Regions from separate parts of the Enterobacter sp. PL_is514 genome, predicted to be linked through region 3. Evidence: predicted binding sites of a transcription regulator. Region 3 holds the regulator's gene; each other region holds the start of a gene.
The links. Region 3 encodes PurR, which represses purine synthesis genes. Its sites were predicted from a motif close to CANGCAAACGTTTGCNTG; they were not measured.

Region 1 (7,932 bases), on a different contig from region 3:
GTTCATCAACTCGTCGAGGGTGTAGCCCACCGCCAGCTTCGCCGCCACTTTCGCAATCGGGAAGCCGGTCGCTTTAGAGGCCAGTGCGGAGGAACGGGACACGCGCGGGTTCATTTCGATAACAATCAGGCGACCGGTTTTCGGGTTAACGGAGAACTGCACGTTAGAACCGCCGGTTTCCACGCCGATTTCACGCAGTACCGCCATCGAGGCGTTACGCATGATTTGATACTCTTTGTCGGTCAGGGTCTGAGCTGGCGCAACGGTGATGGAGTCACCGGTGTGGATACCCATCGCATCGAAGTTTTCGATAGAGCAGACGATGATGCAGTTGTCGTTTTTATCACGCACCACTTCCATCTCGTACTCTTTCCAGCCAATCAGCGATTCATCAATCAGCAGCTCTTTGGTTGGGGAGAGATCCAGACCGCGTTCGCAAATCTCTTCGAACTCTTCGCGGTTGTAGGCGATGCCGCCGCCGGTGCCGCCCATGGTGAACGATGGACGGATGATGCACGGATAGCCCACGTCAGCCGCAACGGCCAGCGCTTCTTCCATGTTGTGTGCGATACCGGAGCGCGCGGTGTCGAGGCCGATTTTCTTCATCGCCACGTCGAAGCGGCGACGGTCTTCTGCTTTATCAATCGCGTCGGCGGTCGCACCAATCATGGTCACGCCGAACTCGGCCAGCACGCCCTGACGCTCCAGCTCCAGCGCACAGTTCAGCGCCGTCTGGCCGCCCATGGTTGGCAGCACTGCGTCCGGACGCTCTTTCTCGATGATTTTACGCACCACTTCCCAGTGAATCGGCTCGATGTAGGTTGCATCAGCCATTTCCGGGTCGGTCATGATGGTCGCCGGGTTAGAGTTCACCAGGATAACGCGGTAACCCTCTTCGCGCAGGGCTTTACACGCCTGCGCGCCGGAGTAGTCGAATTCACAGGCCTGGCCGATCACGATTGGGCCAGCGCCAAGGATCAGGATGCTTTTTATGTCTGTACGTTTTGGCATTGTCTTCTCGGCTCCTGATTATTTAGCGGTCTTACGGTATTGCTCGATAAGTTCGATGAAGTGATCGAACAGCGGCGCGGCGTCGTGTGGGCCCGGGCTGGCTTCCGGGTGGCCCTGGAAGCTGAACGCTGGCTTATCGGTACGGTGGATGCCCTGCAGGGTGCCATCGAACAGCGACTTGTGGGTCACGCGCAGGTTAGCCGGCATTGAGGCTTCATCGACGGCAAAGCCGTGGTTCTGCGCGGTGATCATCACCGTGTTGTTATCGGTGTCTTTCACCGGGTGGTTACCACCGTGGTGGCCGAACTTCATCTTAACGGTGTTCGCACCGCTCGCCAGCGCCAGCAGCTGATGTCCGAGGCAAATGCCGAATACCGGGATGTCGGTTTCCAGGAAGGACTTGATGGCAGCGATGGCGTAATCGCACGGCGCCGGGTCGCCAGGGCCGTTGGACAGGAAAATACCGTCCGGATTCATCTTCAGTACGTCTTCAGCAGACGTTTGTGCCGGCACCACCGTCAGGCGGCAGCCGCGGTCAACCAGCATGCGCAGGATGTTGCGCTTGGCGCCGAAATCGTAGGCCACCACGTGGAACGGCAGCTCGCTCTCTTTTTTCGCTTCCGGCAGGTCGCCTTCCAGCGTCCAGCTACCCTGAGTCCAGCTGTAGGCTTCTGCGGTAGTTACTTCTTTCGCCAGGTCCATGCCGTTCAGGCCCGGGAAGGCTTTCGCTTTTTCCAGCGCCAGCGTCGCATCGAGGTTATCACCCGCGATGATGCAGCCGTTCTGTGCACCCTTCTCGCGCAGCAGACGCGTTAACTTACGGGTATCGATATCGGCAATCGCCACGATGTTATGGCGCTTCAGGTAAGAAGAGAGGTCTTCGGTATTGCGGAAGTTGCTGGCAATCAGCGGCAGGTCACGAATGACAAGGCCTTGCGCATGTACCTGAGAGGATTCTTCGTCAGCCGCATTGGAGCCGACATTGCCGATATGAGGATAAGTAAGAGTAACGATTTGGCGAGAATAGGAAGGATCAGTGAGGATTTCTTGATAACCGGTCATTGAAGTATTGAAAACGACTTCCCCAACCGCCGAACCCGTTGCCCCTATGGCCCGACCGATAAACTGGGTTCCGTCTTCCAGAACCAATAGCGCTGACTTAATCAAAACACCCTCCAGAGAATATTCACTCACTTTATTTGCATATTAATTCATAACCATGTCATGGATCAATGCAAATGTGTTGCCAGCGGATTTTTGGCAAACGGCGGCATTCTGGAGATTTGGTGGGTAAAAGTCAACTTAAAACCGATATTTTGTTTAGTCTTTTGCGTATCTGACGAGGTGAGTGAAGCTTAAGCGACAAAAAGATCAGGTAAATCACTGCGGAAAACGCTTGCGCGCCGGGTTTAATGAAAAATGAGTCGACGCAGCATCAAAAAGTGGACCAAATGGTCAAAATTTACATTTCAGTAACGAGAATTAAGTGGAATAGCTATACTTTCAAGGCTAAATGAACAAAATTAGCACGAAACAGATAAAATAAAAGGGCAATAAATTATTGCCCTATGCAATCAAAGAATTACGACTGCAATAACCACATCACGATGGGTAATAATGCTTACAGATTGTTGAGATCAAGCACATCTCTCATATCAAAAAGACCATTTTTCTTCTCTTTCAGCCACAAGGCGGACCGAACGGCACCATTGGCAAACGTCATTCGGCTGGACGCTTTATGCGTAATCTCGACGCGCTCGCCAATATCGGCGAACATCGCGGTATGTTCGCCGACGATGTCACCCGCCCGGACGGTTGCGAAACCAATGGTGCCCGGCACGCGCTCCCCGGTGTGGCCTTCACGGGCATAGACCGCGCAGTCTTTTAAATCTTTATCAAGTGCATGAGCAATCGCTTCGCCCATTGCCAGCGCCGTGCCTGATGGCGCATCAACCTTATAGCGGTGGTGAGCTTCGACAATCTCAATATCGGTATAGTTGCCCATCACCTTCGCGGCCTTCTCCAGCAGCTTCAGCATGACGTTAACGCCCACGCTGAAGTTTGCGGCGAAGACAATCGCAATCTCTTTTGATGCATCCTGGATAGCCTGCTTACCCGCGTTGTCAAAACCGGTGGTGCCGATCACCATCCCCTTGGCGTGCTGACGGCAAAACGCCAGATGCGTGAGCGTCCCTTCCGGGCGGGTAAAATCGATGAAGACATCGAAGTCCTCTTTTACCGCCTCCAGGCTGCTTTGCACGGTAACGCCCGTGTGGCCTGCGCCCGCCAGCTCACCGGCATCGGTCCCCAGAAGTGAAGAACCTTCACGCTCCAGGGCCGCGCCAAGCGCGACGCCATCCATCTGAAGTGCCGCCTGAATAAGCTGACGGCCCATACGTCCACCCGCGCCCGCAATGGCGACACGGATCTGTGCATCATGCATAGTTATTCTCTTACGTTAAAATGATGTAAACCGTTTTCAGATTAACCAGCCTTGAGAAGCACTGCCAACTGAAAACACCGATAATTAGAATTTAACGTGAAACCGACTTAAATATCAGTAAAAGACATGATTTTGTCGTCACGATAAAGTAACGGTTAAAAAAAAGGCCAGCACAGGAGGTGCTGGCCTTTCATCAGAAAAGGGACTATTCGACTTCGCGGGCGTCGATGCGCAGTTCTTTCGGGACTTCGAAAACGATATTCTCTTCACGTCCTTCCAGCGGCACCGCTTCGCCACCGCCCAGCTCCTGCAGACGGGAAATGACGTTCTGAACCAGAATATCTGGCGCAGACGCCCCGGCCGTCACGCCGACACAGGCCGCATGCTTAACCCACGCTTCCTGAATATCCGACGCATCATCAATCAGGAACGCTGCCTTCCCCATGCGCTGCGCCAGTTCGGCCAGGCGATTGGAGTTAGACGAGTTTTTGGAGCCGACCACCAGCACCACATCCGCCTGTTCAGCCAGTGCGCGCACCGCTTCCTGACGGTTAGTGGTCGCATAGCAGATATCATCTTTACGCGGACCGACGATTTTCGGGAAGCGCTGACGCAGGGCGTCAATCACGTCTGAGGTATCGTCTACGGAGAGCGTCGTCTGGGTCATAAACGACAGACGGGCTTCATTTTTCACGTTCAGCGTCAGGACATCTTCCGGCGACTCGACCAGATACATCCCCCCTTCCGGGTTGCTGTACTGGCCCATGGTGCCTTCAACTTCCGGATGACCGGCATGGCCAATCAGAATCGACTCTTCACCACGACGGCTGGCGCGCGCCACTTCCATATGCACCTTGGTCACCAGTGGACAGGTGGCATCGAATACGGTCAGATCGCGGCTTTTCGCTTCGTTACGTACCGCCTGGGAGACGCCGTGCGCGGAGAAGATCAGGATCGCACCGTCCGGCACTTCGCTGATCTGCTCGATAAATATGGCGCCGCGCTCGCGCAGGCTGTCAACCACGTAGCGGTTATGCACCACTTCGTGACGTACATAAATCGGCGCGCCGTAAATCTCCAGCGCGTTTTCAACAATGCTGATAGCGCGGTCTACACCGGCGCAAAAGCCGCGCGGGTTAGCCAACAGGATCTGCATTTCAGGCCTCCAGTGCAGGATCGATTTCCAGCACTTCAACATCAAAATGAACGGTACGCCCGGCAAGCGGATGGTTGAAATCAACGGTAATCGAGTCGCCGTTGATTTCGCGGATCACGCCAGGCATTTCGCTGCCGTCCATAGCGGTAAAGAGCATAATCGCCCCGATTTCCGGTTCGCCCGCGTCCATGAACTCACGACGCGAGAAATACTGGATCAGATCGGGACTTGGCACGCCAAACGCGGCATCCGGCTCCAGCGAAAAGGCTTTTTTCTCACCCTCTTTCAGACCGAGAAGCTGCTGCTCAAGACCTTCAGACAGGGAAGTATCGCCAAGACGAAACAGGGCCGGTTTGCCGTTATTGCGGGTGGATTCGGCCGTGGAGCCGTCATCCAGCTTCAGCGTGAAGTGAACGAGAACCGCGCTGTTGCTCTGTACGGATTTAGACATGCAAATTGCTCGCTTGTTTTGCCCGGTGGCGCTGCGCTTGCCGGGCCTACATTAACCGTAGGCCGGGTAAGCGCAGCGCCACCCGGATGGTTTTTACGCCTGCTCTTTCGCGGCCGGTTTAGGCAAGAAGCCTTCCAGCACGATTAACGCCGCACCGATGCAAATAGCGCTATCGGCGAGGTTAAAGGTCGCGAAGTGCCAGTCGCCGACGTAGAAGTCGATCATATCGACCACAAAGCCGTGCCACAGGCGGTCAAACAGGTTGCCCAGCGCGCCGCCAATGATCAGCGCGTAGGCGATGTTATTCAGCTTTTGCGTCGCCTTCGAGCGGTACATCAGCACAGCCAGGATCACGCAGATACCGAGAGCGATACCCGCAAAGAACCAGCGCTGCCAGCCACCGCTGTCGGCAAGGAAACTGAACGCTGCGCCGTAGTTACGTGCGTAGTGCAGGTTAAGTGACGGGAACAGCGGGACCGTCTCCCCCAGAGCAAAATTCTGGAGGATCAGGAACTTGCTGCCCAGATCGATAATCAGCACCACCACAACCAGCCACAGCCAGCGCAGTCCTGTTGAACAGAGAGTTTTACTCATCAGGCAAACTTACGTTTTTCGCCGTCACCGGCGACGTTGCTTACACAGCGTCCGCAGATGTCTGCGTGTTCCGCCACCTGGCCAACATCGGTGGTGTAATGCCAGCAACGCGGGCATTTCTCACCGTCGGCTTTGCTCAGCGCGACTTTCAGTCCTTTGAGCAGTTCGCTCTGCTGAGCATCAGCAGAAGCCTCGGCATAATCCGCAACTTTCGCACCGGAGGTCAACAGGACAAATCGTAATTCATCGCCCAGCGCCGTCAGCTTCGCCGCCAGCTCCGGTTCAGCGTACAGCGTGACTGCTGCTTCCAGAGAGCCGCCGACTTTCTTGTCTGCACGCGCCTGCTCGATAACCTTGTTCACTTCGCCACGCACTTTCAGCAGCTCGTCCCAGAAGGCATCGTTCATCGCTTCGGTGCTGGAGAGGTCGAACAGATCTTCGTACCACTCGCCGGTGAAGACATACTTCTCACGATCGCCCGGCAGGTAACCCCAGATTTCATCCGCGGTGAAGGACATGATCGGCGCCATCCAGCGTACCAGCGCTTCTGCGATATGGAACAGCGCGGTCTGGCAGCTACGACGCGCCACGCTATCCGCTTTCGCGGTGTACTGGCGGTCTTTGATGATGTCGAGGTAGAACGAGCCCATCTCAATGGAGCAGAAGCGCATCAGGCGCTGCACCACTTCGTGGAAGTCATAAGACTCATAGGCCTTCAGGATATCTTCCTGCGCCGCTTTCGCGCAGCCTACCGCCCAGCGGTCCAGCACGACCATCTCTTCCGGTTTCACCATGTCTTTTGCCGGATCGAACCCGTTCAGGTTCGCCAGCAGGAAGCGCGCGGTGTTACGGATACGACGATAGCTGTCGGCAGCACGTTTCAGGATCTCGTCAGATACCGCCATTTCGCCGGTGTAGTCGGTCGACGCCACCCACAGACGCAGAATGTCTGCGCCCAGCTTGTTCATCACGTCCTGCGGAGAAACGGTGTTACCGATAGATTTGGACATCTTACGGCCCTGACCATCCACGGTGAAGCCGTGAGTCAGTACCTGACGGTAAGGCGCTTTACCCTTCATGGCGGTAGAGATCATCAGAGATGACATGAACCAGCCGCGGTGTTGGTCAGAGCCTTCCAGATACATATCGGCAGCGTGGCCAGCAAACTCCGGACGCACGTCAACCACGGAGGAGTGGGTCGATCCGGAGTCAAACCACACGTCCAGGGTATCCGGCACTTTCTCGTAATTGTCTGCGTCAGCGCCCAGGATATCGCGGGCGTCGAGATCCCACCACGCCTGAATGCCGTCAACTTCGACGCGCTTCGCCACTTCTTCCATCAGTTCCAGGGTGTTCGGGTGCAGCTCCTGCGTCTCTTTATGCACGAACAGAGACATCGGCACGCCCCAGGTACGCTGACGGGAGATACACCAGTCAGGACGGTTAGCCACCATGGATTCGATACGCGCCTGGCCCCAGTCAGGGATCCACTGCACGCCTTTGATCTCTTTCAGAGACTGCTCGCGCAGGCCCTTCTGATCCATGCTGACGAACCACTGCGGGGTCGCACGGAAGATGATCGGGGTCTTGTGACGCCAGCAGCACGGATAGCTGTGCTGCATTTTTTCAACGTGCAGCAGCGCGCCGCTGGTGCGCAGCATGTCGACGATGATGTCGTTCGCTTTGAAGACGTTGATGCCGTCCAGAGCCGGGTAGGTGCCAGGCAGGTAAGAACCATCCGGGCCCACCGGGTTAGCGATTTCCAGACCGTACTTCAGGCTGATGTTGTAGTCGTCAGGACCGTGGCCACCGGCGGTATGCACCGCACCGGTACCCGCTTCCAGCGTCACGTGGTCGCCCAGAATCGCCGGAACGTCGAAGTCCAGGAACGGGTGCTTGAAGCGCATCAGCTCCAGGGCGTCACCCTTCACGGTGCCCAGCACGGTGTAGTCGGTGATATGCGCACGCTTCAGCACGCTCTCAACCAGATCTTTCGCCAGGATAACCGCCTGACCTTCAACCTGAACCAGCGCGTATTCGAACTCACCGGACAGTGAGATCGCGCGGTTCGCAGGCAGGGTCCACGGGGTGGTGGTCCAGATCACCAGCGAGATTGGGCCGTTTACCGAGGAGACGCCAAATTTGGCCTTCACCGCATCCTGATCGACGGCCTGGAAGGCCACGTCGATAGATGGAGAGGTTTTGTCGTAATACTCAACTTCCGCTTCTGCCAGCGCAGAGCGGCAGTCCACGCACCAGTGCACCGGCTTAGCGCCT
Region 2 (7,932 bases), on a different contig from region 3:
AGGTCTACACCATCTTCCACCACCGCTTTTTTCATCTCGCGGATGTGAGCGGCCAGGTAGTCAATGCGGTACTGGTCGTTCACCGTGCCGTCGCTCTCCTGCACGTCGATTGCGCCAAAGCCGTTCTCAACGATAAACAGCGGCAGCTGGTAGTGATCCCAGAACCAGTTGAGGGAGTAGCGCAGCCCCACCGGGTCAATCTGCCAGCCCCAGTCGGATTTTTGCACGTACGGGTTAGAGACCAGGCTCTTGCTCTCGTCGTAATCCAGCTGCGGGTTGTCCGCCGTCGCCTTGGTGGCGAAGGACATATAATAGCTAAACCCGATGTAGTCCACGCAGCCCTGCGTCAGCGCCGCTTTATCTTCTTCGGTAATATCCAGCGCGAAGCCGCGACGTTCGAAGTAGTTGAGCAGATGCTGCGGGTACTTGCCGCGCACGTGCACGTCGGTGAACCAGTAGCGGCGGTGCATGGCATTCATCGCCATCATCATATCGTCCGGCGCGCAGGTCAGTGGATAGATAGGACACATGGCAATCATGCAGCCGATCTGCAGGGACGGGTTAATCTCGCGCCCCGCCTTCACCGCCAGCGCGCTGGCCACCAGCTCATAGTGCGCGGCCTGGAACATTACCGGCTCGCGATCTTCGCCCGGCGCGTACTTCAGCCCCGAGTTGGTGAATGGGGCAAAGTCTTCGTGGAAGTTGGCCTGGTTGTTGATCTCGTTAAAGGTCATCCAGTACTTCACCTTGTGCTGATAGCGCTGGAAAACCACTTTTGCAAAACGAACGAAGAAGTCGATCAGCTTACGATTGCGCCAGCCGCCGTATTCCGTGACCAGATGGAACGGCATCTCGAAGTGAGACAGGGTAATAACCGGTTCGATGCCGTGCTTCAGACACTCGTCGAACAGGTCGTCATAGAATTTCAGGCCTGCCTCGTTCGGCTCAAGCTCGTCGCCTTTCGGGAAGATCCGCGTCCAGGCAATAGAGGTGCGGAAGCATTTGAACCCCATCTCGGCAAAGAGTTTGATGTCTTCTTTATAGCGGTGGTAGAAATCGATGGCTTCATGGTTAGGGTAGTTTTTCCCGTCCAGCACGCCGTTGGTGATTTCACGCGGCACGCCGTGCGCGCCTGCGGTCATCACATCGGCCACACTCACCCCCTTGCCGCCCTCTTTCCAGCCGCCTTCGAGCTGGTGCGCCGCAACCGCACCGCCCCACAGAAAATCTGCTTTAAATCCTGACATTCACTTTCCCTCATTCTGCGTTATTTTCTGCAAAAACAATTACAGAAACCGGTTTCAGTTGAATGATGTGCAAAGCCGTTTCGGGTTGCAAGGAGAATACCGAAACCGGTTTCATTTTCGTGAACAGACGCAAGTTTGGGCGCACTGGCAGGCTGCGCGTAAAAAAAGATCCCTACGTCCAGAATAGGCTCGCAAACGTTTGCCTGGACTGTTAGAATTGCGCCGATTTTTCTTACTAGCTATGCAATCGCGTGGGGATTTAAGCCGTGACCAACAAAACTTCTCTCAGCTACAAAGATGCCGGTGTTGATATTGACGCAGGTAATGCGCTGGTTGACCGAATCAAAGGTGTGGTGAAAAAAACCCGCCGCCCGGAAGTGATGGGTGGTCTGGGTGGATTCGGCGCACTGTGCGCGCTGCCGCAAAAATATCGTGAACCTGTTCTGGTCTCGGGAACTGACGGTGTAGGCACTAAACTGCGCCTGGCGATGGATTTAAAACGTCACGACACGATCGGTATCGATCTGGTCGCGATGTGCGTGAATGACCTGGTGGTTCAGGGCGCAGAGCCGCTGTTCTTCCTCGATTACTACGCGACCGGCAAACTGGACGTAGATACCGCGGCAAGCGTGATCAACGGTATCGCCGAAGGGTGCCTGCAGTCTGGCTGTGCGCTGGTTGGCGGTGAAACCGCGGAAATGCCGGGCATGTATCACGGCGAAGATTATGACGTCGCGGGCTTCTGCGTCGGTGTAGTAGAAAAATCAGAAATTATCGACGGCAGCAAAGTGGCCGATGGCGATGTGCTGATCGCGCTGGCCTCCAGCGGCCCGCACTCCAACGGCTACTCCCTGGTGCGTAAAATCATCGAAGTGAGCGGCTGTGACCCGCTGACGACCGAGCTTGACGGTAAACCGCTGGCTGACCATCTGCTGGCCCCGACCCGCATCTACGTGAAAAACGTGCTTGAGCTTATCGAGAACGTCGACGTTCACGCTATCGCTCACCTGACCGGCGGCGGCTTCTGGGAAAACATCCCGCGCGTTCTGCCGGACAACACCCAGGCGGTAATCGACGAATCCTCATGGCAGTGGCCAGCCGTGTTTAACTGGCTGCAGACCGCAGGCAACGTGAGCTCCCACGAAATGTACCGCACCTTTAACTGCGGCGTGGGCATGGTTATCGCCCTGCCGGCAAGCGAAGCGGATAAAGCGGTCAAGCTGCTGACTGAAAAAGGTGAAAACGCGTGGAAAATCGGTACGATTAAAGCCTCCGATTCCGAACAGCGTGTGGTCATTGAATGAAAAACATCGTGGTGCTCATTTCCGGCAACGGAAGCAATTTGCAGGCGATAATTGACGCCTGCAAACAGAAGAAAATCAATGGCACCATTCGGGCAGTTTTCAGCAACAAGGCCGACGCGTTCGGCCTTGAGCGCGCGCGGGAAGCGAACATCCCTGCGCACGCGCTGGAAGCCAGCCAGTTCGCCGGGCGTGAAGCCTTTGACCGCGAGCTGGTGCATGAGATTGATGCCTACGCGCCGGACGTGGTCGTACTGGCGGGCTATATGCGTATTCTGAGCCCGGCTTTTGTAGAACACTTCGCCGGACGTCTGCTGAATATCCACCCTTCCCTGCTGCCGAAATATCCCGGCCTGCACACCCATCGTCAGGTCCTGGAAAACGGCGATGAGGAGCACGGCACCTCCGTGCATTTCGTTACCGACGAGCTGGACGGCGGTCCGGTGATCCTGCAGGCCAAAGTCCCGGTCTTTGACGGCGATAGCGAAGAAGACGTGACCGAACGCGTGCAGACCCAGGAGCACGCCATTTACCCGCTGGTGGTAAGCTGGTTTGTCGACGGGCGTCTCGAAATGCGCGACGGCGCAGCCTGGCTGGATGGCGTGAAGTTACCCCCGCAGGGTCATGCTGCCGAAGAGTAGTTTGTTATGTCGGGTAGCGCAGCTGCGCTTACCCGACCTGTTCATTGCATTACCCGATATCCCCTTCTCCAACCTTCTAAAATCCCCAACAAAAAAAATAACTGTCATACTTTTCTGGCACTGTTGGACATATCGTGGAAATGCTCGCCATAATAAGGACGAGACGGATTTACCACGTCCTGTGATTGAACTGGAGTGTGAGCTGTAATGGGTCAGGAAAAGTTATATATCGAGAAAGAGCTAAGCTGGTTAGCATTTAACGAACGTGTACTCCAGGAAGCGGCAGACAAAAGTAACCCGCTGATCGAGCGCATGCGTTTTTTGGGCATCTATTCCAACAACCTGGATGAGTTCTACAAGGTTCGCTTTGCCGAGCTGAAAAGGCGCATCATCATCAGCGAAGAACAGGGCCTAAACTCGCACTCGCGGCACCTGCTGGGCAAAATTCAGTCCCGCGTGTTGAAAGCCGATCAGGAATTTGACGGCCTGTATAACGAACTGCTGCTGGAGATGGCGCGTAATCAAATCTTCCTGATTAACGAACGTCAGCTTTCCGTTAACCAACAAAACTGGCTGCGCCACTACTTTAAACAGTACCTGCGCCAGCACATTACCCCGATTCTGATCAACCGCGAAACCGATCTGGTGCAGTTCCTGAAAGATGACTACACCTATCTGGCCGTGGAAATTATTCGCGGTGAATCCATCCGTTACGCGCTGCTGGAGATCCCGTCCGACAAGGTGCCGCGCTTTGTGAACCTGCCGCCGGAAACCCCGCGCAGACGCAAGCCGATGATCCTGCTCGATAACATCCTGCGCTACTGTCTGGACGATATCTTCAAGGGCTTCTTCGATTACGATGCGTTAAACGCCTACTCGATGAAGATGACCCGTGACGCCGAATATGACCTGGTGCACGAGATGGAAGCCAGCCTGATGGAGCTGATGTCGTCCAGCCTGAAACAGCGCCTGACGGCCGAGCCGGTACGCTTTGTCTATCAGCGCGATATGCCGGACGCCATGGTGGAAATGCTGCGCGAGAAGCTGACCATTTCGCGCTATGACTCCATCGTACCGGGTGGTCGTTACCACAACTTTAAAGATTTTATTGGCTTCCCGAACGTCGGCAAAGCCAATCTGGTGAACAAGCCGCTGCCGCGCCTGCGCCATCTGTGGTTCGATAAATTCCGCAACGGATTCGACGCCATCCGCGAACGCGATGTCCTGCTCTACTATCCGTATCACACCTTTGAGCACGTGCTGGAACTGCTGCGTCAGGCCTCGTTCGACCCGAGCGTGCTGGCGATCAAAATCAACATCTACCGCGTGGCAAAAGATTCCCGCATCATCGACGCGATGATCCATGCGGCGCACAACGCCAAAAAAGTCACCGTGGTGGTTGAGCTGCAGGCGCGCTTCGACGAAGAGGCGAACATTCACTGGGCGCGTCGTCTGACGGAAGCCGGTGTGCACGTCATCTTCTCCGCGCCGGGGCTAAAAATTCACGCCAAGCTGTTCCTCATCTCCCGTAAAGAGGGCGACGAGGTAGTGCGCTACGCCCACATCGGTACCGGGAACTTTAACGAGAAAACGGCGCGAATCTATACCGACTATTCGCTGCTGACCGCCGATGCCCGCATCACTAACGAAGTGCGCCGGGTCTTTAACTTTATTGAGAATCCGTACCGTCCGGTGAACTTTGACTATCTGCTGGTCTCGCCGCAGAACTCGCGCCGTCTGCTGTACGATATGATCGATAAAGAGATCGCCAATGCCCAGAAAGGGCTGTCGTCCGGCATCACGCTGAAGCTTAACAACCTGGTTGATAAAGGGCTGGTGGACAGGCTGTACGCGGCGTCCAGCTCCGGCGTGCCGGTTAATCTGCTGATCCGCGGCATGTGCTCGCTGATCCCGGAACTGGAAGGCATCAGCGACAATATTCGCGTGATCAGCATTGTTGACCGCTACCTGGAACACGATCGCGTCTATATTTTCGATAATGCGGGTGATAAACAGGTCTATCTCTCATCGGCAGACTGGATGACGCGCAATATTGACTACCGAATTGAAGTCGCGGCACCGCTGCTGGATCCGCGCCTGAAGCAGCAGATCCTCGACATCATCGAGATTCTGTTCAGCGATACCGTGAAAGCACGCTATATCGACAAAGAACTCAGTAATCGCTATGTACCGCGCGGCAACCGCCGCAAAGTGCGGTCGCAACTGGCGATTTACGACTATATCAAATCACTCGAGCAACCCGATTAACCTATGCCGATAAATGATAAGACCCCACGCCCGCAGGAATTCGCCGCGGTCGATCTTGGCTCTAACAGTTTCCACATGGTCATCGCCCGTGAGGTTGATGGCGCGCTGCAGATCATCGGTCGTCTGAAGCAGCGGGTACACCTGGCGGATGGCCTTGATGAACGCAGCATGCTCAGCGAAGAGGCAATGGAGCGTGGGTTAAACTGCCTGTCGCTGTTTGCTGAACGCCTGCAGGGCTTCTCGCCCTCCAGCGTGTGCATCGTGGGCACCCACACCCTGCGCCAGGCGCTAAACGCGCCGGAGTTCCTCAAGCGAGCTGAAAAAGTGATCCCCTACCCGATTGAGATCATCTCCGGCAACGAGGAAGCGCGTCTGATTTTCATGGGCGTTGAGCACACCCAGCCGGAAAAAGGGCGCAAGCTGGTTATCGATATCGGCGGCGGCTCAACGGAGCTTGTGATCGGCGAAGACTTTGAGCCTCGCCTGGTGGAAAGCCGCCGTATGGGCTGCGTCAGCTTCGCGCAGATGTATTTCCCGGGCGGCACCATCACCCGCGAGAACTTCCAGCGTGCGCGTATGGCGGCCGTCCAGAAGCTGGAAAACCTGGCCTGGCAGTACCGTATTCAGGGCTGGAACGTGGCGCTGGGCGCGTCCGGCTCGATTAAAGCCGCGCATGAAGTGCTGCTGGCGATGGGTGAAAAAGACGGGATTATTACCCCTGAACGCCTGGCTCTGCTCACCGAAGAGGTGCTGAAGCATAAAAGCTTCGACGCCCTGAGCCTGCCGGGCCTGTCCGATGAGCGTAAATCAGTCTTCGTACCGGGGCTTGCGATCCTGTGCGGCGTGTTTGATGCGCTGGCGATTAAGGAACTGCGTCTCTCCGACGGCGCGCTGCGCGAAGGCGTGCTGTACGAAATGGAAGGCCGCTTCCGCCATCAGGATATTCGCAGCCGTACCGCGCAAAGCCTGGCCAACCAGTACAACATCGACCGCGAGCAGGCGAAGCGCGTGCTGGACACCACGGTGCAGATGTACGAACAGTGGGAAGAACAGAATCCGAAGCTCGCACACCCGCAGCTTGCCGCGCTGTTAAAATGGGCCGCGATGCTGCACGAGGTGGGGCTGAACATCAACCACAGCGGGATGCATCGCCATTCGGCCTACATTCTGCAAAACAGCGATCTGCCTGGCTTCAACCAGGAACAGCAAACCATGATGGCGACCCTGGTGCGTTATCACCGCAAAGCCATCAAGCTCGACGATCTGCCGCGCTTCACGCTGTTCAAGAAGAAGCAGTTCCTGCCGCTTATTCAGCTGCTACGCCTGGGCGTGCTGCTCAATAACCAGCGCCAGGCCACCACCACGCCGCCCACGCTGAAGCTTAAAACCGACGACCATCACTGGACGCTGAGCTTCCCGCACGACTGGTTCAGCCAGAACGCGCTGGTCCTGCTGGACCTGGAAAAAGAGCAGCAATACTGGGAATCGGTCACCGGCTGGCTGCTCAAAATTGAAGAAGAGAGCGCCGACGTCGCCGCGTAACGGTTCAGGCGTCCGCGCAGGACGCCTCCGTTTCCAGCAGTGACTCAAGCGGCGCTGGCCTGCCAATCAGATAGCCCTGCACATAATCGATGCCTAGCGCGTGAACCGCGCTACTTATCTCCTCGGTCTCGACATACTCTGCCACCACCAGCATCTTCTTCATGCGCGCCAGATGGCAGATAGACGCCACGATCTGATAATCCAGGCTGTTGTTGACGATATTGCGGATAAAGCTGCCGTCGATCTTGAGAATGTCGGCATCCACGCTTTTCAGCCGCGCATAGCTTGCATAGCCGGTCCCGAAATCATCAATCGCAATGCGTACCCCCATTTTCTGCAGCTGCTGGAGAATATGTAGCGCCTGCTCCCCGCTGCCGAAGGTGCTGCACTCCGTCACCTCAAAAATCAGCTGCCACGGCTCAATGGCGTATTTTGCCAGCAGGCGACTTACCTCAAGCGGGAACTGCACCCGACACACGGTCGACGGGGCCAGATTAATGGCAAAGCGCTGGCCGGGAAGTGTTTCGCGATGCGCTGCAAGGAAGCGCAGGGTATGCTCCAGCACCCACAAATCCACCCGCGAGGAGAGACCAAACTCCTGCGCGACGGGCAGGAACTGGTCGGGAGAGATCAATAGCCCGTTTGTATCCGGCATCCGCAGCAGGACTTCGTGATAGCGATCGCCACGCAGGCCGAGAACGGGTTGAACCAGCAGGGTGAATTCGTCGTTATCGAGCGCCTTTTGCAGGCGGCTCATCATCGCGACTTTATCCTTCAGGCTGCGCTGCAAATGGACGGCACCACGCTGCTGAAGATTTTCCGGATGGTTGGAGGAGAGCGACAGATCGGCAACCACGCCCAGTTCGCCCAGCACCAGATAAAGATGGTTAACCGGGGACCGGACATAGCAATAGCTCACGCCCACCTGCGGCT
Region 3 (7,932 bases):
GCGGGTATTATTGATGACCTGCATTTATCAGGGGACTGCCCAGTGGCGCGGATAAATAAATTCTCGATCACGCTCTGTGCTTTACTGTTTACTTCACTCACTTTCACGCCAGTGGCAAACGCCTCTCAGCAGGCGCGGCATTCTGCTGTACAAAAAAACCATCTGGTGAAAGCCACAGAACGTAAGAAAAAAACCACCGCTAAGAACGACAAGAAAAAAACACCGGCTCAGACGAAACAGACCGCTTCCAGCAAGACGAAAACCAAACCTTCCCGTACTGCCCACTCCGCCAAAAGTAAAGCTTCGCAAACCGCCGCTAACCTTGTTACTGAAAAATGCATCACGCGTAAAGGCCACAAGGCGAAATGCACGAAGGTCACGAAAATAGCGGAAGTGCATAAGGTGCGCGTACAGAAAGCGCAAAAAACCGCGATGAACAAACTGATGGGGCAGATTGGCAAACCCTATCACTGGGGTGGCAGCTCGCCGCGTACCGGCTTTGACTGCAGCGGCCTCGTCTATTACGCCTATAAAGATCTGGTCAAGTTCCGCATTCCTCGTACCGCTAATGAGATGTACCACCTGCGCGATGCCTCACCGGTTGACCGCGGTGAGCTGGAAAACGGCGATCTGGTGTTCTTCCGCACTCAGGGTCGCGGCACGGCTGACCACGTCGGCGTCTATGTCGGTAACGGAAAATTCATCCAGTCACCGCGTAGCGGCCAGGATATTCAGATCACCTCTCTCAGTGAAGACTACTGGGTACGCCATTACGTCGGCGCACGTCGCGTGATGACGCCGAAAACCATTCGCTAACCCCTGCCCTGCCACACCCGTGGCAGGGTAAGTTCCTCTTTTGCATACCCTTTCAATTTGCTATCCTGTCCTTGTTGTCTGTGTGGTTATTGGCAACGCAAAATACAATAAGGAGAGAAGCAATGTCGTTCGAATTACCTGCACTACCGTATGCAAAAGACGCCCTGGCACCGCACATTTCTGCGGAAACCCTGGAATATCATTACGGCAAGCATCACCAGACGTACGTCACTAACCTGAACAATCTGATCAAGGGCACCGATTTTGAAGGCAAAACGCTGGAAGAGATCGTCCGCAGCTCAGAGGGTGGCGTATTCAACAACGCGGCTCAGGTGTGGAACCACACCTTCTACTGGCACTGCCTGGCGCCAAACGCCGGTGGCGAACCTGCCGGTGAACTGGCTACCGCTATCAACGCCGCCTTTGGCAGCTTCGCGGATTTCAAAGCGAAATTTACCGATGCAGCCATCAAGAACTTCGGTTCGGGCTGGACGTGGCTGGTTAAAGAGGCGGATGGCAAACTGGCTATCGTGTCCACCTCTAACGCAGGCACCCCGCTGACCACCAGCGCTAAGCCGCTGATGACCGTGGACGTATGGGAACACGCTTACTACATTGATTACCGCAACGCGCGCCCGAACTACCTGGAGCACTTCTGGGCACTGGTTAACTGGGACTTTGTCGCGAAGAACTTCGCCGCGTAAGAGACACGCAGAAGGGTTCGCCCTTCTGCGTTTTTGGTTTATTCCGCAGCGCAGGCTGCTTCAGGCTGTTTACGACCCGACATCATCACCAGCAGCAGGCCGAGCGCGGCAATAATCGCCCCCATCACCGGCACAAAGCTGTACCCCAGTCCCCCTGAAATCACGGCCCCACCGGCCGCCGCACCGAGCGCGTTGCCCAGGTTGAAGGCGCCGATGTTGACCGACGATGAGAGGCCCGGCGCTTCATGCGCGACGCGCATCACGCGCATCTGCAGCGGCGGCACCACGGCAAAGGTGGCGGCTCCCCAGACGACCATTGCGATCGCGGCCCCAAACTCATTACGCGCCAGCCACGGAATGGCAATCATGATGGCAATCAGCAGGGTTAAGAAGCCCTTCAGCGTGCCGCTCACGGAACGGTCGGCAAATTTCCCGCCGAGATAGTTGCCGATCGAGAAGCCCACGCCTATCAGTACCAGCATCGCGGTCACAAAGAGAGGCGTTGCGTGGGTGATGTCATGCAATACCGGTGAAATATAGGTGTAGAGGGTAAACATCGCCCCTGCCCCCAGCACGGTGGTGAGCAGCGCGGAGAGGACCTGCGGGCGCACCAGCACCGACAGCTCTCTGCGCACGTCAGGACGTTCACCCGCGCTGCCTTTCGGCAGGGAGAAGAACAGCGCCACCATCGCGACCACGCCCAGCCCGGCCGTTGCCAGGAAGGACATCCGCCAGCCGATCGCTTCCCCCAGCCAGGTTGCCGCAGGCACCCCGCCGATGTTGGCAATCGTTAGCCCCATAAACATGGTTGCTACGGCGCTGGCCTGCTTATGTTTTGGCACCACGCTGGCAGCCACGACCGATCCCAGCCCGAAGAACGCGCCGTGGTTAAGGCTGGTCAGAATACGAGACAGCATCAGCGTGGTGTAGTCCGGCGAAATGGCCGAAAGCACGTTACCCAGGGTGAAAATCGCCATCAGGAAAATCAGCGCATTGCGGCGCGCGCGGTGCGAAAGGAGAAGCGTCATCAGCGGCGCCCCCACCATCACGCCGATAGCATAGGCGCTGATTAACATCCCTGCCGCAGGGATCGAGACGTCCACGCCGCGGGCGATGACGGGCAGTAACCCCATCGGGGAGAATTCAGTGGTGCCAATCCCAAAAGCGCCAATCGCCAGGGCCAGCAGGGGAAAATTGATTTTCATGCGTCAACTCCGGATGCCGTGTCATGTGGTGACACAGAACAAAGAAGCGGAAAGCATGACATCAATCACAAAAAATGAGAAGTTAACAAAATGGCAAAAGATTTTTGCCAGAGAAGTAACAATCGGGTCGATCGGGAGGGAGAAGGCTCTCCCTCCGCGTAAATCAGTGCAGCGCAGCCGTCAGACCGGCCGCGACAATCAGAGCCAGCACAATAACGGTGGTGAACAGCGAAAACTTCAGATCGGAACTCATCAATTTTTCTCCTTTTAATCCCCCCACGAAAAGTGAGCCTGCTCATTTTTGCATAATTTACGTCAAAAATCTTCCTGGATTTAGGCTGATAAACACTTTACCTCTTCCCCTTTTCATCAAGATAGGACAAAATTCCACGCTAAATTTATTAGCGTACCGGCCATTGACCCCCTCCTGACGTCCCGTGTCGTTTTCCCGGCGTGCCGCAATTCAAGATTGCGTGATAAGGGTGAGAGAAGGCAAACGTTTACCTTCAAGTTTTTCAGGAGTTTAGGATATGGTCTGGAGTGACATTTAATGGCAACAATTAAAGACGTAGCAAAACGCGCAAACGTTTCCACTACAACCGTATCACATGTAATTAACAAAACCCGCTTCGTGGCGGAAGAGACGCGCAACGCCGTCTGGGCAGCGATCAAAGAGCTGCACTATTCGCCAAGTGCGGTTGCGCGCAGCCTCAAGGTTAATCACACCAAATCCATTGGATTGCTGGCCACCAGCAGTGAAGCGGCCTATTTTGCCGAGATCATTGAAGCGGTAGAGAAGAACTGCTTCCAGAAAGGCTATACCCTGATTCTGGGCAACGCATGGAACAGCATAGAAAAACAGCGTGCCTACCTGTCGATGATGGCGCAAAAGCGCGTTGATGGCCTGCTGGTAATGTGTTCCGAGTACCCGGAATCCGTACTGTCGATGCTCGAAGAGTATCGCCATATTCCCATGGTGGTCATGGACTGGGGCGAAGCGCGCGCGGATTTCACTGATTCCGTTATCGATAATGCCTTTGAAGGCGGCTATATGGCCGGTCGTTATCTGATCGAACGCGGTCACCGCGAGATTGGCGTGATCCCCGGTCCGCTGGAGCGCAACACCGGCGCGGGCCGTCTGGCCGGTTTTATGAAAGCGATGGAAGAAGCGCTGATCAACGTGCCGGAAAACTGGATTGTGCAGGGCGACTTTGAGCCGGAGTCGGGCTACCGCGCAATGCAGCAGATCGTCTCCCAGCCACACCGTCCGACCGCCGTTTTCTGCGGGGGTGACATCATGGCTATGGGCGCGCTCTGCGCTGCCGACGAGCTGGGTCTGCGCGTACCGCAGGATATTTCCGTGATCGGGTATGACAACGTGCGTAACGCGCGTTTCTTCACGCCAGCGTTGACCACCATTCACCAGCCGAAAGATTCGCTGGGCGAAACGGCCTTCAATATGCTGATGGACAGGATCGTCAACAAACGTGAAGAGTCGCAGTCCATTGAAGTTCACCCGCGTCTTATCGAACGCCGTTCCGTTGCGGACGGTCCGTTCCGCGACTACCGTCGTTAATCGCTTTACGGGGCCAGCTATGCTGGCTCCCGTAACCATTCCCGGTTTAGCGTTTCGCTGTCTCCCAGATAATCCAGCAGCCAGGCCATCGCAGGCGAGACATCACTTTGCTGCCAGGTCAGGCAGCAGGCCGCATCCGGGAACGGATTCTCCAGCGTCAGCTCAACCCACTCTCCGGTATCGATGCGCGGACGCGCGAAATGAACGGGCACCATCGCGACGCACAGTCCGGCGCTGAGGCACGTCGCCGACGATTCCCAGTCAGGGGCCACCACCCGCCGCTGGTTGTCCAGAAGCCAGGTGATACGCTTCGGCAATGAACGGGAGGTATCCTCCAGCACCAGCGACGGCCAGTTGCGCAGCGTATCATCGCTGAGCGGCCCCTCCATCACCGCCAGCGGATGATCGCTTGCCACCACGCACTTCCAGCTCAGCATGCCCATATCGCGAAAGGCGTAACGTCCCCCGACCGGGATCGCCTGCGTGGCCCCGATTGCCATCTCTGCCCTGCCGTCCGCCAGCGCATCCCAGACGCCGTTGAACACCTCCTGCGAGACCCGCAGCTCGACATCTGAAAAATGACGATAGAAATCGACGATCATCTGCCGGGTACGTTCCGGCTTAACGATGTTATCCACCGCGATGGAAAGATGCCCCCGCCAGCCGTTAGCGATCTGCTGACACTGTTCGCGGGTGATCTGCATTTTTTTGATAACAGAACGCCCTTCCTTCAAAAACCACGCCCCTGCGGGCGTTAATTCCACATCACGATGGCGCCGCTCAAACAGCGGAACCGCCAGCCACTCCTCCAGCTGACGCACCGTGTAGCTGATGGCCGAAGGGACGCGGTGCAGCTCCTGCGCTGCACCGCTAAAGCTGCCGTTACGTGCAACAGCATCGACCACTTCAAGAGAATAATCTGACCACATTTTCTGCCTGCAAAAAATTTGAATGCACCCGCCAAATATTAGCGTTTCACAAGCCGCTTTGCACTCCCTACACTCTCCGCCAACGTACACCTGCCTCCTCAGGAGAATAAGAGAATGCAACCCAGGAAAGGATTTTTAGTCTGGCTCGGCGGCTTAAGCGTGCTGGGCTTTTTGGCCACCGACATGTACCTGCCCGCGTTTGCCGCGATGCAGGAAGACCTGCAAACCCCTGCGGCGGCCATCAGCGCCAGCCTGAGCCTGTTCCTTGCCGGTTTCGCTTTCGCGCAGCTGCTGTGGGGACCGCTCTCGGATCGCTTTGGTCGTAAACCGGTACTGCTGCTGGGTCTGGCCATTTTTGCCGTGGGCTGCCTGGGGATGCTGTGGGTGCGCGATGCCACCTGGCTGCTGGTGCTGCGCTTTATTCAGGCCGTGGGCGTCTGTGCTGCGGCGGTGACCTGGCAGGCGCTGGTGACCGACTACTATCCGGCTAACCGCACAAACCGTATTTTCGCCACCATTATGCCGCTGGTGGGTCTTTCCCCTGCCCTGGCTCCGCTGCTGGGCAGCTGGATCCTCGCGCACTTTGACTGGCAGGCCATTTTTGCCACGCTGTTTGCCATCACGCTGGTACTGATGCTGCCGGCGTTTGCCCTTAAGCCCGCGCATAAAAAAGAGGCGCATGCGGATGCGAAGCCGATTACCTTCACCTCCCTGCTGAGCGCCAAAGCGTATCGCGGCAATGTCCTGATTTACGCCGCCTGTTCGGCCAGCTTCTTCGCGTGGCTTACCGGCTCGCCGTTCATTCTGCACGATATGGGCTACAGCCCGGCGGCCATCGGTTTGAGCTATGTTCCGCAGACTATCGCCTTCCTGGTGGGCGGGTACGGCTGTCGCGCGGCGCTGCAAAAATGGGAAGGTCAGCAAATGCTGCCATGGCTGCTGGTGCTGTATGCGCTGAGCGTCATCGGCACCTGGGCCGTCGGGTTTATTCCGGGCGCGGGCCTGGCTGAAATTTTGATCCCCTTCTGCGTGATGGCCGTGGCGAACGGGGCGATTTACCCGATTGTTGTAGCCCAAGCGTTGCGTCCGTTCCCGCAGGCGACAGGCCGCGCCGCCGCGCTGCAAAATACCCTGCAGCTGGGTCTGTGCTTCCTGGCAAGTCTGGTGGTCTCGGCGCTGATTGCGACGCCACTGTTAACCACCACCAGCGTGATGCTGGTCACCGTTGCGCTGGCGGTGACGGGCTATCGCATGCAGGCCTCCGCGCAGCGTGAGCAGGATAGCGGCGCTCAGGTGGAAACCTCGCATGCCTGATTGCGCCAGAAATCATGTTACATTTCAGTGATTAGGTTGCTAACAATTTTCTATTGAATCACCAAATTTTGAGGCCTATACTAAATTTGGTTCGATTAAATACGATAAATATTAAGTGTTAACGGGAGCCGGAGCGCTCCCGTTTTACCATGGAAGGCATTTCGGCAAGGGTTATCTCCCTTCCTCTGTTCTACGTCGGATATTAGCCTCGCGGTATTTACCGTGAGATTTCTCACAAACCAAAAAAAGCGTCTACGCTGTTTGAAGGTTCTGATCACATCAGGGTGATGGAGAAGCTATGAGTTCATCGTGTATAGAAGAAGTCAGCGTTCCGGACGATAACTGGTCCCGGATCGTCAGTGAACTGTTAGGTCGAGCAGGCATCACTATCAATGGATCATCGCCATCCGATCCTCAGGTTAAACATCCCGACTTTTTTAAACGCGTATTGCGGGAGGGATCGTTAGGCCTGGGAGAAAGCTATATGGACGGCTGGTGGGAGTGCGAACGTCTGGATACCTTTTTTGCCAGCGTGCTGCGTGCCGGTCTGGAAAACCAACTCCCGCGCAATCTGAAAGACACCCTGCGCGTCGCCTCTGCCCGACTGTTCAATCTGCAAAGTAAAAAACGCGCGTGGATCGTCGGCAAAGAGCATTACGATCTCGGCAATGACCTGTTCAGCCGCATGCTGGACCCGTTCATGCAGTACTCCTGCGCCTACTGGAAAGACGCGTCGACGCTTGAGGAAGCGCAGCAGGCAAAGCTGCGTCTGATTAGCGAGAAGCTGCAGCTACAGCCCGGCATGCGCGTGCTGGATATCGGCTGCGGCTGGGGTGGGCTGGCGTATTTTATGGCGAAGCACTATGGCGTCAGCGTAGTGGGCGTCACGATTTCAGCGGAACAGCAAAAAATGGCGCGAGAGCGCTGTCAGGGTCTTGATGTGGATATCCGGCTGCAGGACTACCGTGACCTGAACGAGCAGTTCGACCGGATCGTTTCCGTCGGCATGTTCGAGCACGTGGGGCCAAAAAACTACGATACCTACTTTGAGGTGGTGGATCGTAATCTGAAACCGGACGGGCTCTTCCTGCTGCACACCATCGGCTCTAAGCGGACCGACAATAACGTTGACCCGTGGATCAATAAATACATCTTTCCGAATGGCTGTTTACCGTCCGTTCGCCAGATCGCCAACGCCAGTGAATCCCATTTCGTGATGGAAGACTGGCATAACTTTGGCGCGGACTACGACACCACCTTAATGGCGTGGCATGAACGTTTCCAGAAAGCCTGGCCCGAGATTGCGGACAACTATTCAGAACGATTCAAACGGATGTTTAGCTATTATCTGAATGCCTGCGCGGGGGCGTTTCGCGCACGGGATATTC
Region 4 (7,932 bases), on a different contig from region 3:
CCGGATTCGAAAATTTTCCGTCGCAGCTATTTAGACAAAACCCATGCGTTTTATGAACGCCATGGCGGAAAAACCATTATCCTTGCGCGCTTTGTGCCTATTGTGCGCACATTTGCACCGTTTGTGGCGGGAATGGGGCATATGTCCTATCGTCATTTTGCCATGTATAACGTCGTGGGGGCGCTGTTGTGGGTGCTGTTGTTTACCTATGCAGGCTACCTGTTTGGCGATCTCCCGGTGGTTCAGGAAAATCTTAAGTTACTGATTGTAGCGATTATTGTGCTTTCCGTACTGCCGGGCGTTATCGAAATTATTCGTCATAAACGTGCGGCGGCAAAACAAGCGAAGTAAATGCACGCTGGCGGTTCGACCACTTTTTTATCCAAAGTTTCGGGCTGTTATGTTTTAATGTGCAACATTCATGGTCTGTTGGAGGCAAAAATGGCATTATTCGCCTCTTATAGCAAAACTGGCAAACGACCAGGTTCAGGCAGAAAGGTTATCAATGAGCTGGATTGAACGAATTAAAAGCAACATTACCCCAACGCGTAAAGCGAGCATTCCTGAAGGGGTATGGACGAAGTGTGATAGCTGCGGTCAGGTTCTGTATCGCGCAGAGCTGGAGCGCAACCTTGAGGTGTGTCCGAAGTGTGACCACCATATGCGTATGTCGGCGCGCAACCGCCTGCATAGCCTGCTGGACGAAGGCTCTCTGGTAGAGCTGGGTAGCGAACTTGAGCCAAAAGACGTGCTGAAGTTCCGCGATTCCAAAAAATACAAAGATCGTCTGGCCTCTGCACAGAAAGAGACTGGCGAGAAAGACGCGCTGATCGTCATGAAAGGCACCCTGCATGAGATGCCGGTTGTTGCCGCTGCGTTTGAGTTCTCCTTTATGGGCGGCTCAATGGGCTCTGTGGTTGGTGCGCGCTTCGTGCGTGCCGTTGAGCAGGCGCTGGAAGACAACTGTCCGCTGATCTGCTTCTCTGCCTCCGGCGGTGCGCGTATGCAGGAAGCGCTGATGTCGCTGATGCAGATGGCGAAAACCTCTGCTGCGCTGGCGAAAATGCAGGAGCGCGGTCTGCCGTACATCTCCGTGCTGACCGACCCAACCATGGGCGGCGTCTCCGCGAGCTTCGCGATGCTGGGCGACCTGAACATCGCTGAGCCTAAGGCCCTGATCGGCTTTGCCGGTCCTCGCGTTATCGAGCAGACCGTTCGCGAGAAACTGCCGCCGGGCTTCCAGCGCAGTGAGTTCCTCATCGAGAAAGGCGCCATCGACATGATCGTCCGCCGTCCGGAAATGCGCCTGAAGCTGGCGAGCATCCTGGCGAAGCTGATGAATCTGCCAGCGCCGAACCCGGATGAGCCGCGCGAAGGCGTGGTGGTACCGGATCAGGAACCCGAGGCCTGATAACTGAAAAGGGCAGGGCCGGTTGGCGCTGCCCTTTTGCTTTCTAATCTGTTAATGACAACCGGGCATTATGGAAAATAAAAGCATTCCCCAAGCCACGTCGCCCCTGGCCGCGTGGCTTTCTTATCTGGAAAACCTGCACAGTAAAACCATCGATATGGGGCTTGAGCGCGTAAGCCAGGTCGCCGCGCGTCTTGATGTGCTCAAACCGGCACCTTTCGTGTTCACCGTCGCGGGGACCAACGGTAAAGGCACGACCTGCCGCACGCTGGAATCTGTCCTGATGGCCGCGGGTTACAAAGTTGGCGTGTACAGCTCGCCACACCTGGTCCGCTATACCGAGCGCGTTCGTGTGCAGAACCGCGAACTGCCGGAATCGGCGCATACGGCGTCGTTCGCGGAAATTGAAGCCGCACGCGGTGAGATCTCATTAACCTATTTTGAATACGGCACCCTGTCGGCGCTGTGGCTGTTCAAACAGGCGCAGTTGGATGTGGTGATTCTTGAGGTTGGCCTCGGCGGACGTCTTGATGCGACCAATATGGTGGATGCGGACGTGGCGGTAGTCACCAGCATCGCGCTGGACCATATCGACTGGCTGGGACCGGATCGTGAAAGCATTGGCCGCGAGAAGGCCGGTATTTTCCGCGCAAACAAACCCGCCGTTGTCGGCGAGCCGGATATGCCGCATACCATTGCTGACGTGGCGAACGAGAAGGGCGCGCGTCTGCTGCGCCGCGACGTTGACTGGCAGTACGAGGTCCAGGATAACGGCTGGCGCTTTAGCGACGCGCAGGGCGCGCTCGACAACCTGCCGCTGCCGCAGGTACCGCAGCCGAACGCAGCAACCGCGCTGGCGGCACTGCGCGCCAGTGGCCTCACGGTCAGCGAGCAGGCGATCCGCGACGGCATTAAGAATGCGCTGTTGCCCGGGCGTTTCCAGATAGTTAGCGAGTCACCGCGCCTGATTCTGGACGTAGCGCATAACCCCCATGCGGCGGCGTATCTCGCGGGACGTCTCAATTCGTTACCAAAAACCGGGCGCGTGCTGGCGGTTATCGGTATGCTTCATGATAAAGATATCGGCGGGACGCTGGCCTGCATGGAGAGTGTGGTCGATAGCTGGTATTGTGCTCCTCTGGAGGGGCCGCGCGGCGCGACGGCTGAGCAACTGATGGAACATCTCGGCAAAGGCGCAATCTACAGTAGCGTGGCTCAGGCCTGGCATGCCGCGATGGCGGATGCTAAACCAGAAGATACCGTGCTGGTGTGTGGGTCATTCCACACGGTGGCACATGTCATGGAAGTGATGGACGCGGGGAGAACCGGTGGCGAGTAAGTTTCAGAACCGTTTAACAGGAACCATTGTGCTGGTCGCGCTCGGGGTGATTATTCTCCCGGGTCTGCTCGACGGGCAGAAAAAGCATTATCAGGATGAGTTTGCCGCTATTCCGCTGGTGCCAAAACCGGGTGACCGCGATGAGCCGGATATGCTGCCCGCGGCGACGCAGGCGCTGCCTGCTCAGCCGCCGGAAGGGGCGGCGGAAGAGGTGCGTGCAGGCGATGCCGCCGCACCATCGCTCGATCCGTCTCGCCTGGCGGCAGCGAGCAACAGCGATATCGATCCGGTGCCGGTCGAGCAGCCTAAACCGGTTGAAAAACCGAAGCCAGTTGAGAAGCCGCAGCCGAAACCGCAGCGGGATAAAGCCGCAGAACAGCTAGCCGCGGCGTCAGAGACACCTCCGCCAGCAAAACCGGCGCAGCAGGATGCCGCTGCCCCAACGGGTAAAGCCTACGTGGTGCAGCTTGGTGCGCTGAAAAACGCCGATAAGGTCAACGAGGTCGTGAGCAAACTGCGCAGTGCGGGATATCGTGTTTACACTTCACCTTCCACGCCGGTGCAGGGTAAAATTACCCGTATCCTCGTGGGGCCAGAAGCGTCCAAAGATAAGCTTAAAGGTTCGCTCGGTGAGCTGAAGCAGATCTCCGGCCTGAGCGGTGTGGTGATGGGCTACAGCGCGAACTGATAAGATCTTACCCATTCCCGGAATGGTTTGCTCCCTCTCCCTTGAGGGAGAGGGTTGGGGTGAGGGGGGAGCAGACGTCCACAGAGACGTCAAATGGACCGTGGCGTTGAACATTTTTTCAGCGCCTTTTTTATTTACGCGCGGGAAGGAAATCCCTACGCAAACGTTTTCTTTTTCTGTTAGAATTCGCCCCGAACTGGATGACAGGGCGTTAAATCGTGGGACACATATGGTCTGGATTGATTACGCCATCATTGCGGTGATTGGTTTTTCCTGTCTGGTTAGCCTGATCCGTGGCTTTGTTCGTGAAGCGTTATCGCTGGTGACATGGGGTTGTGCTTTCTTTGTTGCCAGTCATTACTACACTTACCTGTCTGTCTGGTTCACGGGCTTTGAAGATGAACTGGTCCGAAATGGAATCGCTATCGCGGTGCTGTTTATCGCAACGCTGATTGTCGGCGCTATCGTGAATTACGTGATAGGTCAGCTGGTCGAGAAAACCGGTCTGTCAGGAACGGACAGGGTGCTCGGGATCTGTTTCGGGGCATTACGAGGCGTGCTGATTGTGGCCGCGATCCTGTTCTTCCTGGATACCTTCACCGGGTTCTCCAAAAGCGAAGACTGGCAAAAATCGCAGCTCATTCCAGAGTTCAGCTTCATCATCAGATGGTTCTTTGACTATCTGCAAAGCTCGTCAAGTTTTTTGCCCAGGGCATAAACCCTGAGATGTGGCTTAACGAGGAAAAGACGAATGTGCGGTATTGTCGGTATCGCCGGTTTCATGCCGGTAAACCAGTCGATTTATGACGCGTTAACGGTGCTTCAGCACCGTGGGCAGGATGCTGCGGGTATCATCACCATTGATGCAAACAACTGCTTCCGTTTACGTAAGGCGAATGGCCTGGTAAACGATGTGTTTGAAGCCCGCCATATGCAGCGTCTGCAAGGTAATATGGGGATCGGTCACGTTCGTTATCCTACTGCTGGCAGTTCCAGCGCCTCTGAGGCACAGCCTTTCTACGTCAACTCACCGTATGGCATTACCCTTGCTCATAACGGCAACCTGACCAACGCGCATGAGCTGCGTAAAAAGCTGTTCGAAGAGAAACGTCGCCACATTAACACCACCTCTGATTCTGAAATCCTGCTCAATGTGTTCGCCAGCGAGCTGGATAACTTCCGTCACTATCCGCTGGAAGCAGACAACATTTTTGCCGCGATTGCCGCGACAAACCGTCAGATCCGCGGCGCGTACGCCTGCGTTGCGATGATCATCGGTCACGGTATGGTCGCCTTCCGCGATCCTAACGGCATTCGTCCGCTGGTGCTCGGTAAGCGCGACCTCGGCGATGGCCGTACTGAATATATGGTTGCCTCTGAGAGCGTGGCGCTGGATACCCTGGGCTTCGAATTCCTGCGCGACGTTGCGCCGGGCGAAGCGGTCTACATCACCGAGAAGGGCCAGCTGTTTACCCGCCAGTGTGCCGACAACCCGGTCAGCAACCCGTGCCTGTTTGAATACGTTTACTTTGCCCGTCCGGATTCCTTCATCGACAAGATTTCCGTCTACAGCGCGCGCGTCAACATGGGCACCAAGCTGGGCGAGAAGATTGCTCGCGAGTGGGACGATCTCGACATCGACGTGGTGATTCCTATCCCGGAAACCTCCTGCGATATCGCGCTGGAGATCGCCCGCATTCTGGACAAGCCATACCGTCAGGGCTTCGTGAAGAACCGCTACGTTGGCCGCACCTTTATCATGCCGGGGCAGCACCTGCGTCGTAAGTCCGTGCGCCGCAAGCTGAACGCCAACCGCGCGGAATTCCGCGACAAGAACGTTCTGCTGGTGGATGACTCCATCGTTCGCGGCACCACCTCTGAGCAGATTATCGAGATGGCGCGCGAAGCGGGTGCGAAGAAAGTCTACCTGGCCTCTGCTGCGCCGGAGATTCGCTTCCCGAACGTGTACGGCATCGATATGCCAACCGCCAACGAGCTGATCGCTCACGGCCGTGAAGTAGATGAAATTCGCCAAATCATCGGTGCCGACGGCCTGATTTTCCAGGATCTGAACGATCTCATCGACGCGGTGCGTGCCGAGAACCCGGAAATTCAGCAGTTTGAATGCTCCGTGTTCAACGGTATTTACGTGACCAAAGACGTTGACCAGCAGTACCTCGACTATCTTGATTCGCTGCGTAACGACGATGCGAAAGCCGTCCAGATGCAGAACGATCTCGAAAGTTTAGAGATGCACAACGAAGGTTGATGCTCCGGCAGGTGAGGGCGAATGCCCTCACTTGCAACTCCCCGCAAAATCCTGCACAGTCTGCCCTGAAATCAGTAAGGGCGAAAATCATGAAACGACTCATTGTTGGGCTCAGCGGCGCCAGCGGCGCGATTTACGGCGTACGTCTGTTACAGGTTCTGCGTAACGTGGCGGAAGTCGAGACCCATCTGGTGATGAGCCAGGCGGCGCGTCAGACCCTCTCTCTGGAAACCGATCTCTCCCTGCGCGATGTTCAGGCAATGGCGGACGTGGTTCACGATGCCCGTGATATCGCCGCCAGCATCTCCTCAGGCTCGTTTAAAACGGCTGGCATGGTTATCCTGCCCTGTTCAATTAAAACGCTCTCCGGCATTGTGAACAGCTATACCGACACCCTGGTCACGCGCGCGGCGGATGTGGTGCTGAAGGAGCGTCGTCCTCTGGTGCTCTGCGTGCGGGAAACGCCGCTGCACCTTGGCCACCTGCGTTTGATGACCCAGGCCGCGGAGCTGGGAGCCATCATCATGCCGCCGGTACCGGCATTTTATCATCGCCCGACCTCGCTGGATGACGTGATTAATCAGACCGTTAACCGCGTGCTGGATCAGTTTGACATCGACCTGCCTGAAGATCTCTTCACCCGCTGGCAGGGTGCCTGAATCTGTGCACAAACCAGGTGCATGAAAAGACAAGTTGCCCTGTTTCAGGGCAATTATGCAACGGCGATCATATCCTCGACATTTAATTCGTTTTTTCCCTTTTTCTCTCTCCGGTTCGTTCGGCAGACCTGCTATCTTTCACCATTAAGGCAGTATCGCAACGTTTTATTAACATATTTAACGTCGAAGTTTTGACCAGACGGCAATGTGGCATAAGACCTGCAAGATGAAGCCTGCAACACAACACACAACACAATACATAATAAAATCACGGTACTTGAGGGTAAATGTATGAAGAAGACGGTTCTGGCTCTGTCTTTGCTCGTGGGGTTAAGTGCGGCAGCAGGTAGCTACGCAGCGCTTCCACAGACGGTTCGTATCGGTACAGACGCAACCTACGCGCCATTCTCTTCCAAGGATGCGAAAGGCGATTTCGTTGGGTTTGATATCGATCTGGGAAATGAAATGTGCAAACGCATTGCGGTGAAATGCACATGGGTGGGCAGCGACTTTGACGCGTTAATCCCGTCGCTGAAAGCCAAGAAAATCGACGCCATTATCTCTTCTCTCTCCATCACCGAAAAACGCCAGCAGGAGATTGCCTTCTCTGACAAGCTCTACGCCGCGGATTCTCGCCTGATTGCGCCAAAAGGCTCCCCGATTAAGCCCACCATCGACTCGCTGAAAGGCAAGCATGTTGGCGTGCTTCAGGGATCGACCCAGGAAGGTTATGCCAATGCCACCTGGCGTGAGAAGGGTGTCGACGTGGTGGCTTACCAGAACCAGGATCTGATCTACTCTGACCTGGCGGCAGGCCGTCTGGATGCGGCATTCCAGGATGAAGTCGCCGCGAGTGAAGGCTTCCTGAAACAGCCTGCGGGGAAAGACTACGCGTTTGCGGGCCCGTCGGTGAAAGACAAAAAATACTTTGGTGACGGCACCGGTATTGGCCTGCGTAAGGATGATACCGAGCTGAAAGCCGCCTTCGACAAAGCCTTTGCAGAGCTGCGTAAAGACGGTACTTACGACAAACTGGCGAAGAAATACTTCGACTTCAACGTATACGGTGAATAATACCTGGCGATAACGCACCGGAAAGGTGCGTTACGGGAACGGTTGACCCAATACGGTGCGCTCGTTGCACCGTATTGGATCGCTTTGTGCATACTTACGCATTTATAATGCAAAAATTCCCGCCTGAAGGGCATTAGTCTTTGCCTGTCAGAGGGAATTAATGGCACATTAGCACCACCCCGTCGTCGTAAAAATCCCGTATGAAGACAGTTTGTTGAGGACAAATATGAAAAAACTCGTGTTGTCACTATCTCTGGTGCTGGCCTTTTCCAGCGCTACCGCGGCATTCGCAGCCATTCCGCAGAAAATTCGGATCGGTACCGATCCCACCTATGCGCCGTTCGAATCGAAGAATTCAAAGGGTGAACTGGTTGGTTTTGACATCGATCTGGCCAATGAGCTGTGCAAACGCATCAAAGCACAGTGTACCTACGTTGAGAACCCGCTGGATGCGCTGATCCCGTCCCTGAAAGCGAAAAAAATCGACGTGAT

Region 1: a site for PurR is predicted at 2,397-2,414, ahead of carA (glutamine-hydrolyzing carbamoyl-phosphate synthase small subunit). Genes of this name have one in related genera too.
Region 2: a site for PurR is predicted at 1,436-1,453, ahead of purM (phosphoribosylformylglycinamidine cyclo-ligase). Genes of this name have one in related genera too.
Region 4: a site for PurR is predicted at 3,595-3,612, ahead of cvpA (colicin V production protein). Genes of this name have one in related genera too.

The regions. Positions count from the first base shown of each region.
Region 1 is NZ_JBVPGN010000033.1:182,954-190,885, forward strand. It holds gene carB (carbamoyl-phosphate synthase large subunit) at 1-1,011, opposite strand, end outside; gene carA (glutamine-hydrolyzing carbamoyl-phosphate synthase small subunit) at 1,030-2,178, opposite strand; gene dapB (4-hydroxy-tetrahydrodipicolinate reductase) at 2,633-3,454, opposite strand; gene ispH (4-hydroxy-3-methylbut-2-enyl diphosphate reductase) at 3,660-4,610, opposite strand; gene fkpB (FKBP-type peptidyl-prolyl cis-trans isomerase) at 4,612-5,061, opposite strand; gene lspA (signal peptidase II) at 5,155-5,655, opposite strand; gene ileS (isoleucine--tRNA ligase) at 5,655-7,932, opposite strand, start outside.
Region 2 is NZ_JBVPGN010000030.1:239,920-247,851, forward strand. It holds gene AC0TNG_RS10410 (6-phospho-beta-glucosidase) at 1-1,247, opposite strand, end outside; gene purM (phosphoribosylformylglycinamidine cyclo-ligase) at 1,514-2,551, shown strand; gene purN (phosphoribosylglycinamide formyltransferase) at 2,548-3,189, shown strand; gene ppk1 (polyphosphate kinase 1) at 3,397-5,457, shown strand; gene ppx (exopolyphosphatase) at 5,461-6,999, shown strand; gene AC0TNG_RS10435 (EAL domain-containing protein) at 7,004-7,932, opposite strand, start outside.
Region 3 is NZ_JBVPGN010000034.1:144,288-152,219, reverse strand. It holds gene AC0TNG_RS16355 (C40 family peptidase) at 43-816, shown strand; gene sodB (superoxide dismutase [Fe]) at 939-1,520, shown strand; gene AC0TNG_RS16345 (MFS transporter) at 1,559-2,725, opposite strand; gene cydH (cytochrome bd-I oxidase subunit CydH) at 2,889-2,978, opposite strand; gene purR (HTH-type transcriptional repressor PurR) at 3,276-4,301, shown strand; gene punR (DNA-binding transcriptional activator PunR) at 4,319-5,230, opposite strand; gene punC (purine nucleoside transporter PunC) at 5,345-6,544, shown strand; gene cfa (cyclopropane fatty acyl phospholipid synthase) at 6,843-7,932, shown strand, end outside.
Region 4 is NZ_JBVPGN010000030.1:73,654-81,585, reverse strand. It holds gene AC0TNG_RS09650 (DedA family protein) at 1-351, shown strand, start outside; gene accD (acetyl-CoA carboxylase, carboxyltransferase subunit beta) at 506-1,411, shown strand; gene folC (bifunctional tetrahydrofolate synthase/dihydrofolate synthase) at 1,482-2,750, shown strand; gene dedD (cell division protein DedD) at 2,740-3,438, shown strand; gene cvpA (colicin V production protein) at 3,668-4,156, shown strand; gene purF (amidophosphoribosyltransferase) at 4,190-5,707, shown strand; gene AC0TNG_RS09620 (UbiX family flavin prenyltransferase) at 5,797-6,366, shown strand; gene argT (lysine/arginine/ornithine ABC transporter substrate-binding protein ArgT) at 6,658-7,440, shown strand; gene hisJ (histidine ABC transporter substrate-binding protein HisJ) at 7,667-7,932, shown strand, end outside.